One region of the Mesorhizobium sp. WSM4308 genome, then DNA from elsewhere that is predicted to be linked to it. Evidence: predicted binding sites of a transcription regulator. Region 1 holds the regulator's gene; the other holds the start of a gene.
What was found. Region 1 encodes PhoB, which activates phosphate uptake and scavenging genes when phosphate is short. Its sites were predicted from a motif close to TGTCATNNANCTGTCAT; they were not measured.

Region 1 (4,013 bases):
CGGCCAGAACGTTCTCGACCGCTCGCAGGACCTCAACCTGCTGCGCACCAAGATCGGCATGGTGTTCCAGAAGCCGACGCCGTTCCCGATGTCGATCTACGAGAACATCGCTTTCGGCGTCAGGCTCTACGAGAAGATCAGCAAGGCCGAGATGGACGGCCGCGTCGAGCAGGCGCTCAAGCGCGCGGCACTGTGGACCGAGGTCAAGGACAAGCTCAATGCTAGCGGCCTCAGCCTGTCGGGCGGCCAGCAGCAGCGGCTGTGCATCGCCCGCACCGTGGCGGTGAAGCCTGAAGTCATCCTGCTCGACGAGCCTGCCTCGGCGCTCGACCCGCTGTCGACCGCCAAGATCGAGGAGCTGATCGACGAGCTGCAGGCCGACTATACGATCGTCATCGTCACCCACAACATGCAGCAGGCGGCGCGCGTCTCGAAGCAGACCGCCTTCATGTATCTGGGCGAACTGGTCGAATTCGACCGCACCGAGAAGATCTTCACGTCGCCCCGCGAGAAGCGCACGCAAGACTACATAACCGGCCGCTTCGGCTGATCGCACGCATACGAGGACCAGGATCATGGCCGAACACACAGTCGCAGCCTTCGACGAGGATCTCGGACAGATCAGCAGGCTGATCAGCGACATGGGCGATCTCGCCGGCTCGATGGTCGGCGGCGCCACCAAGGCGCTGCTGAACTCCGACAATGCGCTCGCCCAGCGCGTCGTCTCCGACGACGCCATCATGGATGCGCGCCAGCGCGAACTCGACGACCGCGCCATCACGCTGATCGCCAAGCGCCAGCCGATGGCCGACGATCTGCGCCATGTCGTCGGCTCGATCCGCATGGCCGGCGACCTCGAACGCATTGGCGACCTTGCCAAGAACATCGCCAAGCGCGTCGGTACTGTCGGCCTCAGCGCCACGCCGCGCGACCTGTCGCATTCCATCGACGCCATGGCGCAGCTGGTGCTGATCCAGGTGCAGGGCGTCATCGAGGAGTATGCGGCGCGCGATGCCGCGGCACTGGCGAAGCTGCGCGCCGACGATGAGCGCATCGACGTCAAATACACCTCCGTCTTCCGCGAACTGCTGACCTATATGATGGAAGATCCGCGCAACATCACGGCTTGCACGCATCTGTTGTTCTGCGCCAAGAATCTCGAACGCATCGGCGACCACGTGACCAACATCGCCGAGAATGCGTACTATGTCCTGACCGGCACGCAGCTGCCCGCCAACCGTCCAAAACAGGACGAGACGGCGATGTCGGCGCCGGCGGCCTGAGCGCAGGGGTAACCAACCGATGATCGCACCACGCATCATGGTGGTGGAGGACGAGGAGCCGCTCGGCGTGCTCCTCCGCTACAATCTGGAATCGGAGGGTTACCAGGTCGAGGTGGTGACACGCGGCGACGAAGCCGAAATCCGCCTGCAGGAGAACGTGCCCGACCTGCTCGTGCTCGACTGGATGGTGCCGGCGGTATCCGGCATCGAACTCTGCCGGCGATTGCGGATGCGGCCCGAGACCGAGCGGCTGCCGATCATCATGCTGACCGCGCGGGGCGAGGAAAGCGACCGTGTACGCGGGCTTTCCACCGGCGCCGACGACTATCTGGTCAAGCCGTTCTCGACGCCGGAATTCATGGCCCGCATCAAGGCGCTGCTGCGCCGCGCCAAGCCGGAAGTGCTGTCCAGCGTGCTCAAGGTCGGCGATATCGTGCTCGACCGTGAATCGCACCGGGTCTACCGCAAGAAGAGCGAGATCCGGCTCGGGCCGACCGAATTCCGCCTGCTCGAATTCATGATGCGCCATCCTGGCCGCGTGTTCTCGCGCAGCCAGCTGCTCGACAATGTCTGGGGCGAGACGATCTACATCGACGAGCGTACCGTGGACGTGCATGTCGGCCGGTTGCGCAAGGCGGTCAACAATGGTCGCATGCCGGATGTCATCCGTACCATTCGTGGGGCGGGCTACGCGATCCGGGAAGACTAGAGCTTGCCTCATCCCGATAAAATCGGGATGAGGCTCCAAGATCGAAACTCCAATCAGCAGGTAGTCGCCAATGCCGTGAAGAGGGTGATCAGCGGACTTCGACTTCTCCCAACAGATGTTGCCGCCTCATCTCCTCTTCGACCCATACAGCAACGCGCTGGAGCTTTGAATGTTTGATGTCTCGAATGATCAGCTGCGTAGTGGCCGCGTCGACCTCGCCGATAATAATTTCGCCCCAGCCGTTGGTTCGCAGGAAGCGGTAGACGTCCTCGCCGAAGTTGCGAACACGATGGACGAGGCCGTAAAACTCGGCCTGATCTATGTTGAAGTTGATCACCAACGAACGGGACATCAGCAGATCATACAGGCAGACACATTGCCAATTGATGTCGCAACGGGCCGAACGCGGTCGTTCAGAATGATCGAGTTTCGTCCTGACCGTCAGGCAACGTTCTTTCCGGCACCCGTTCTTGCCTGCACGCCCGGCGCGAAAATCTCCTGGTCGACGAAGGTCAGCGCGCGCATGGCGCAACCTTCGCGGATCAGCGGCAGTTCGTTCGGTTCGGTGTCGAAGGAGATCGATTCCGAGTGCTGGCCACCAGCGGTCTGGGCGATCGCCTCGCGCAATGCCGGCTCGATGAGATCGAAGGCGGCGGCGCTGACGCCGACCATGGCAACGGGCGCCGGATCGATCAGCGCGAACAGGCTGCCGAGGCCGTAACCCAGTGCCTCGCCGGCCTTGCGATAGGCTTCGCGCTCGGGTCCGTCCCGTTCCCGTGCCGTCGCGGCCAGCGCCCGCATCTGCGCGTCGCTGACATCGGCCACCGGCTCGGTGTCCTCGCCGAGCTGCCTGGCATTGCGCCAGATGGCGTAATTGCCGGCATAGGCCTCGACACAGCCGCGCCGCCCGCAGCGGCAGAGCGCGCCGCCGGGCCGATGGATCATGTGGCCGAACTCGCCGCCCGAGGAATGGGTGCCGGTGAACAGCTCGCCCTTCAGCACCAGCCCCATGCCGATGCCGTGCGAAAGCAGGATGGCGATGAAGTCGTCGCGGTAGCGCTCGGGATCGCGCCTGCGCAGCGCCACCGCCATCATGTTGCAGTCGTTTTCCATGGTGGCGGGGATGCCGAACTCGGCTTCGAGTATGTCGGCGAAGGCGATGTCGGTCTGCGGCGTGATCGGCGACCACAGCATCGCCCGGGCCTCGGTATCGGTGATGCCCTGGATCGCCAGCGCGATGCGGGCGACGCTGCGCACGTCAATGTCGGGATCTTCGAGGCGCCGCCTTACGATGGCCACGCATTCGCCGATCAGCGCCTCGCGCGACATGGTCAGCGTGTCCAGCCGGCGCTGTTCTTCAGATATCACCTGGCCGGCATAGTCGATGACTGCGACCGACAGGAAATTCAGCGACAGCACCACGGTCATCACAGCCGCGGCCTCCGGAGTGAGGCCGAGGCCGACCTGCGGCCTGCCGCGTTTCAGCGCGCCGGCCTCGCTCGGCTTGCCCTCGGCCAGGATGCCTTCGCCGATCAGGTCTGAGGAAATCGCCGATATGGTCGAATGGCTGAGGCCGGTGGTCGCGGCGATCTCGGTGCGTGAGGGCCGGCCAGCCTGGCGCACGGCCGCGATCACCATCGCGCGGTTGCGCCGGCGCAGATCGTCGTGGCGGATTCCGACCGACATGTTTTTTCACATCCTCCCGGTCGCCGCGGTCCTTCCGGCCTCCCTCGAACGCTGCCGGCGACACGGTCAAATACTGGCAGAAGCGGCCGGTGCTGTCATTTATTTATTGCGAAGCTCGAAAAAAATTCAGAGGGACATCAAAATCCATCAGAATCGTTGTTGACAGCGTTCCGGTGTTGGATCAGTGTTTTTTCGGGGCTCGAAAAAATAGGGCCTCTGTGCCGGCCTTAGGGCCAGTTTGGTCGCGCCATACGCGGCGCAGGGAGGAATATCATGAAGAGATTCACGGCCGCCATCCTGGCGGGTGTCGCCATGTCGCTGACGCTTGCGTCGGT
Region 2 (4,013 bases), on a different contig from region 1:
CAGCCGATGATCGAGCTGTTCAAGGCGGTCAACGCGCCTTGCATCGTCTATGGCGAGGTCGGCCGCTCGATCCAGGGCGACCGCTCGAAGCCGCTGGCCACCAAGCCGAAACTTTCAGGCGACGAGATGAAGGCCTATGCAAGGCGCCTGACCGAATTCGGCGAATGGTGCGCCGAACAAGGCATGCCGCTGTCCTACCACCATCACATGGCGGCTGTGGTCGAGACCGAGCCGGAACTCGACGCCTTCATGCGCCATTCCGGCGAAGGCATTCCGCTGCTGCTCGATGCCGGCCACCTGGCCTTCGCCGGCGGCGATGTGCTGCGCGCCATCGACAACCACCACAAGCGCATCAGCCATGTGCATGTGAAGGATGTGCGCATGGCCGTGATCGACAAGCTCGACCGCACGAAACAGTCCTTCCTCGACGCCGTGGCGCTCGGCGCCTTCACCGTGCCAGGCGACGGCTCGCTCGACTTCGGCGCCATCGTGCAGCGCTTCGCCGACCATGGCTATGAAGGCTGGTTCGTGGTCGAGGCAGAGCAGGACCCGAAGAAGAACCCGCCGCTCAAGATGGCGCAGGTCGGCCACAAGGAGCTGATGCGGGTGATGACGGCGGCCGGCTACACGGTCGAAACCCAGGGTTTTCCGAATGCCTGACGCGACGGGTTCACGGCGAGGCAGGTTGCTGTAGATTGGCCCGATGAAAGATTCCGAGCACCCCTTCTTCCGCCCGTTGTGGCGGCGTGTCGCCGTCGTCGCGGTCTGCGTCATCTGGTCGATCATCGAGTTCGCCACCGGCACGCCATTCTGGGGCACCATCGCGCTCGGCTTCGCCGGCTATGCCGTCTGGCAGTTTTTTTATCTGTACAAGCCGGCCGACGAGAACAAGGCGACGGCCGAGTCCGAACCGAAGGAGTAACCCGATGTCCAAGCTGCTCGTCAAAGCCGACAAGGGCCATGGCCGCGTTGCCCATGTGACGCCGAAAAGCGCCGGCTGGACTTATGTCGGTTTCGACCTGCATCGGCTGCAACCCGGCGAAAGCGCCTCGGGAAAGACGGAAGACCGCGAAGTCTGCCTGGTCTACGTCACCGGCAAGGGCACAGCGAAAGCCGACGGCAAGGATCTCGGCCTGCTCGGCGAGCGCATGTCGCCCTTCGAGGGCAAGCCTTGGTCGGTCTATGTGCCGGAGGGATCGGACTGGTCGGTGACGGCTGACACCGATCTCGAACTCGCCGTCTGCTCGGCGCCCGGCCTCGGCGGCGGCCTGCCGGTTCGGGTGATCGGGCCGGACGATCTCGGCCAGGAGGTGCGCGGCAAGGGCACCAACACGCGCTACGTCACCAACATCCTGCCGGAAGGCAAGCCGGCCGATTCGCTGCTGGTGGTCGAGGTCATCACGCCCGGCGGCCACACGTCGAGCTATCCGCCACACAAGCATGACCAGGACAATCTGCCCGCCGAATCCTATCTCGAGGAGACCTACTACCACCGCCTCAACCCGCCGCAGGGCTTTGCCTTCCAGCGCGTCTACACCGATGCCGACAAGGATGGCCATCGCGCGCTCGACGAAGCCATGGCGATCGAGGATGGCGATGTCGTGCTGGTGCCCAAGGGGTATCACCCCTGCGCCGCCTGCCATGGCTACGACCTCTATTACCTCAACGTCATGGCCGGACCGAGGCGGACGTGGAAATTCCACAATGCGCCCGAGCACGAATGGTTGATGAAGGCCTGACCGGTCCGAGATTCCTCCTGAACCTGTTGATCCAGCTCGGAAAAATCGTCGGCTAAGGACCTATTGGGGTGATTTGCCTTCGAAAACCCTGCAAAGCTTCGTCAATCCGTCATGGAAATCACTTATGGCAGCGGTCTGACGAGGATTTTTGATGCGTTATGCCATCTATTTCACCCCCCGGCAGGACGAACCGCTGGCGCGGATCGCCGCCAACTGGCTGGGCTGTGACCCGTTCGGCGCGGCGACAAGGCCGGTTGAGGCCGTGGCCGATTTGTCGGCGGCGGAAGTTGCCTTCCACACCGCCTCGGCCCGCCGCTATGGCTTCCACGCGACGCTGAAGGCACCCTTCCGCCTGGCCGCCAACGAGACCGAGGCTTCGCTGCGCGCGGGGCTCGACCAATTTGCCGAAGCGACGCCCGTTGTGACGATCCCGCGTCTCGTCGTCAGCCAGATCGACAGCTTCTTCGCGCTGGTGCCGGAGGGGCCGCTGCCGCCGCTCAACCGTTTCGCCGACGAGGTGGTGCGCGATTTCGACCGGTTCCGCGCGCCGCTGACCGAGGCCGAGATCGAGCGGCGCAGCCCGGATTCGCTGAAGCCGGCCGAGTTCCGCAATCTCTGCCAATGGGGCTATCCCTATGTCTTCGAGACCTTCCGCTTCCACATGACGCTGTCGGGCCGCGCCGGGCCACAGGAAAGCCCTCGTTTGCGCGCAGCAATCGACAGCCTGTTCGCGGATGTGCTGCGGCAGCCGGTGCTGGTCGACGCGCTGACGCTGTTTGTCGAACCCGAACCGGGCGCGCCGTTCATGGTGCTTTCACAGCACGCGCTGGGACGCCGCCCGGCAAGGAAAACCGCCTGAACAGCCCTGCTCGAAGAACCAAAGGACTGCCCGAAATGACCGCCGAGACCGTTCTTTCCAACGCCCGCATCGTGCTTGCCGACGAGATCGTCGAGGGGTCGCTGGTGCTGCGTGACGGCTTTATCGCCGACATCGATGCCGGCAGCAGCCACACCAGCGGGAACATGGCCGGCGAGGACATGGGCGGCGACTATGTCATTCCCGGGCTGGTCGAGCTGCACACCGACCACCTGGAAGGCCATTACGCACCCCGGCCGAAGGTGCGCTGGAACCCGATCGCCGCGGTGCTTGCCCATGACGCGCAGGTGGCGACGGCCGGCATCACCACCGTGCTCGACGCCTTGCGCGTCGGCATGGACGAGGACGCCGACCTCACCTTGGCCGATATCCGCAAGCTGGCCGATGCCATCGAGGACAGCGTCGCGCAGGATCGTCTGCGGGCCGATCACTTCCTGCATCTGCGCTGCGAGGTTTCGGCGCCGGATTGCCTGCAGGCCTTCGCCAATTTCGACCGGGACGACCGGGTCAAGCTGGCTTCGCTGATGGATCATGCGCCCGGCCAGCGTCAGTTCGTCAATCTCGAAACCTATGCCTACTACTACCAGCGCAAGCTGAAGCTGACCGATCGCGACTTCCAATTGTTCTGCGAGAAGCGGATGGCGGAATCGGCGCGCTATTCGGCGCCGAACCGCGCGGTGATCGCGGCTGCCTGCCATGAGCGCGGCATCGTGCTCGCCAGCCATGACGACGCCACTTCGGGCCATGTCGACGAGGCGATCGAGCAGGGCGTGCGCGTTGCCGAGTTTCCGACCACCGAGGAAGCGGCGCGCGCTTCGAAGGCCGCGGGCCTGGGCGTTCTGATGGGTGCGCCGAACGTCATGCGCGGCGCCTCGCATTCGGGCAATGTCTCGGCGCGCACGCTGGCCGGCGACGGCCTGCTCGACATCTTGTCATCAGACTATATTCCCTTCAGCCTGATCCAGTCGGCCTTCTTCCTCGGCGACATGGTCGAAGGCATTTCGCTGCCGCAGGCGGTCGCCATGGTGTCGAAGAACCCGGCCGAGGCCGTTGGCCTGACCGACCGCGGTATCATAGAGCAAGGCCGCCGCGCCGACCTGGTGCGCGTGCGTGTCGATGACCATGTTCCAGTGGTGCGCACCGTCTGGCGGCAAGGGCGCCGGGTCGCATGATGGTGTCGGCCTTGATCGAGCGTGAATTGTCCGCTGAAACGTTCCCCGTCCGTCATGGCGTCTTTGTCGCCGTCGTCGGGCCAAGCGGCGCCGGCAAGGACACGGTGATCGGCTACGCCCGTACCCTCTTCGCCGATGAGACCCGGCTGGAGTTCGTGCGCCGCGTCATCACCCGGCCGAGCGATGCGGCGAGCGAGGATCACGACACGCTGGCCGACGCCGCCT

Region 2: CK227_RS12465 (DUF1045 domain-containing protein) is a predicted target of PhoB. The motif match lies at 1,836-1,852, and genes of this name have one in related genera.

The regions. Positions count from the first base shown of each region.
Region 1 is NZ_NSFW01000003.1:227,939-231,951, reverse strand. Features, by position in the region: gene pstB (phosphate ABC transporter ATP-binding protein PstB) at 1-550, shown strand, start outside; gene phoU (phosphate signaling complex protein PhoU) at 576-1,283, shown strand; gene phoB (phosphate regulon transcriptional regulator PhoB) at 1,303-1,992, shown strand; gene CK227_RS06870 (hypothetical protein) at 2,081-2,344, opposite strand; gene CK227_RS06865 (ROK family protein) at 2,434-3,678, opposite strand; gene xylF (D-xylose ABC transporter substrate-binding protein) at 3,952-4,013, shown strand, end outside.
Region 2 is NZ_NSFW01000006.1:9,579-13,591, forward strand. Features, by position in the region: gene iolE (myo-inosose-2 dehydratase) at 1-660, shown strand, start outside; gene CK227_RS12455 (hypothetical protein) at 704-922, shown strand; gene iolB (5-deoxy-glucuronate isomerase) at 927-1,739, shown strand; gene CK227_RS12465 (DUF1045 domain-containing protein) at 1,891-2,598, shown strand; gene CK227_RS12470 (alpha-D-ribose 1-methylphosphonate 5-triphosphate diphosphatase) at 2,634-3,788, shown strand; gene phnN (phosphonate metabolism protein/1,5-bisphosphokinase (PRPP-forming) PhnN) at 3,785-4,013, shown strand, end outside.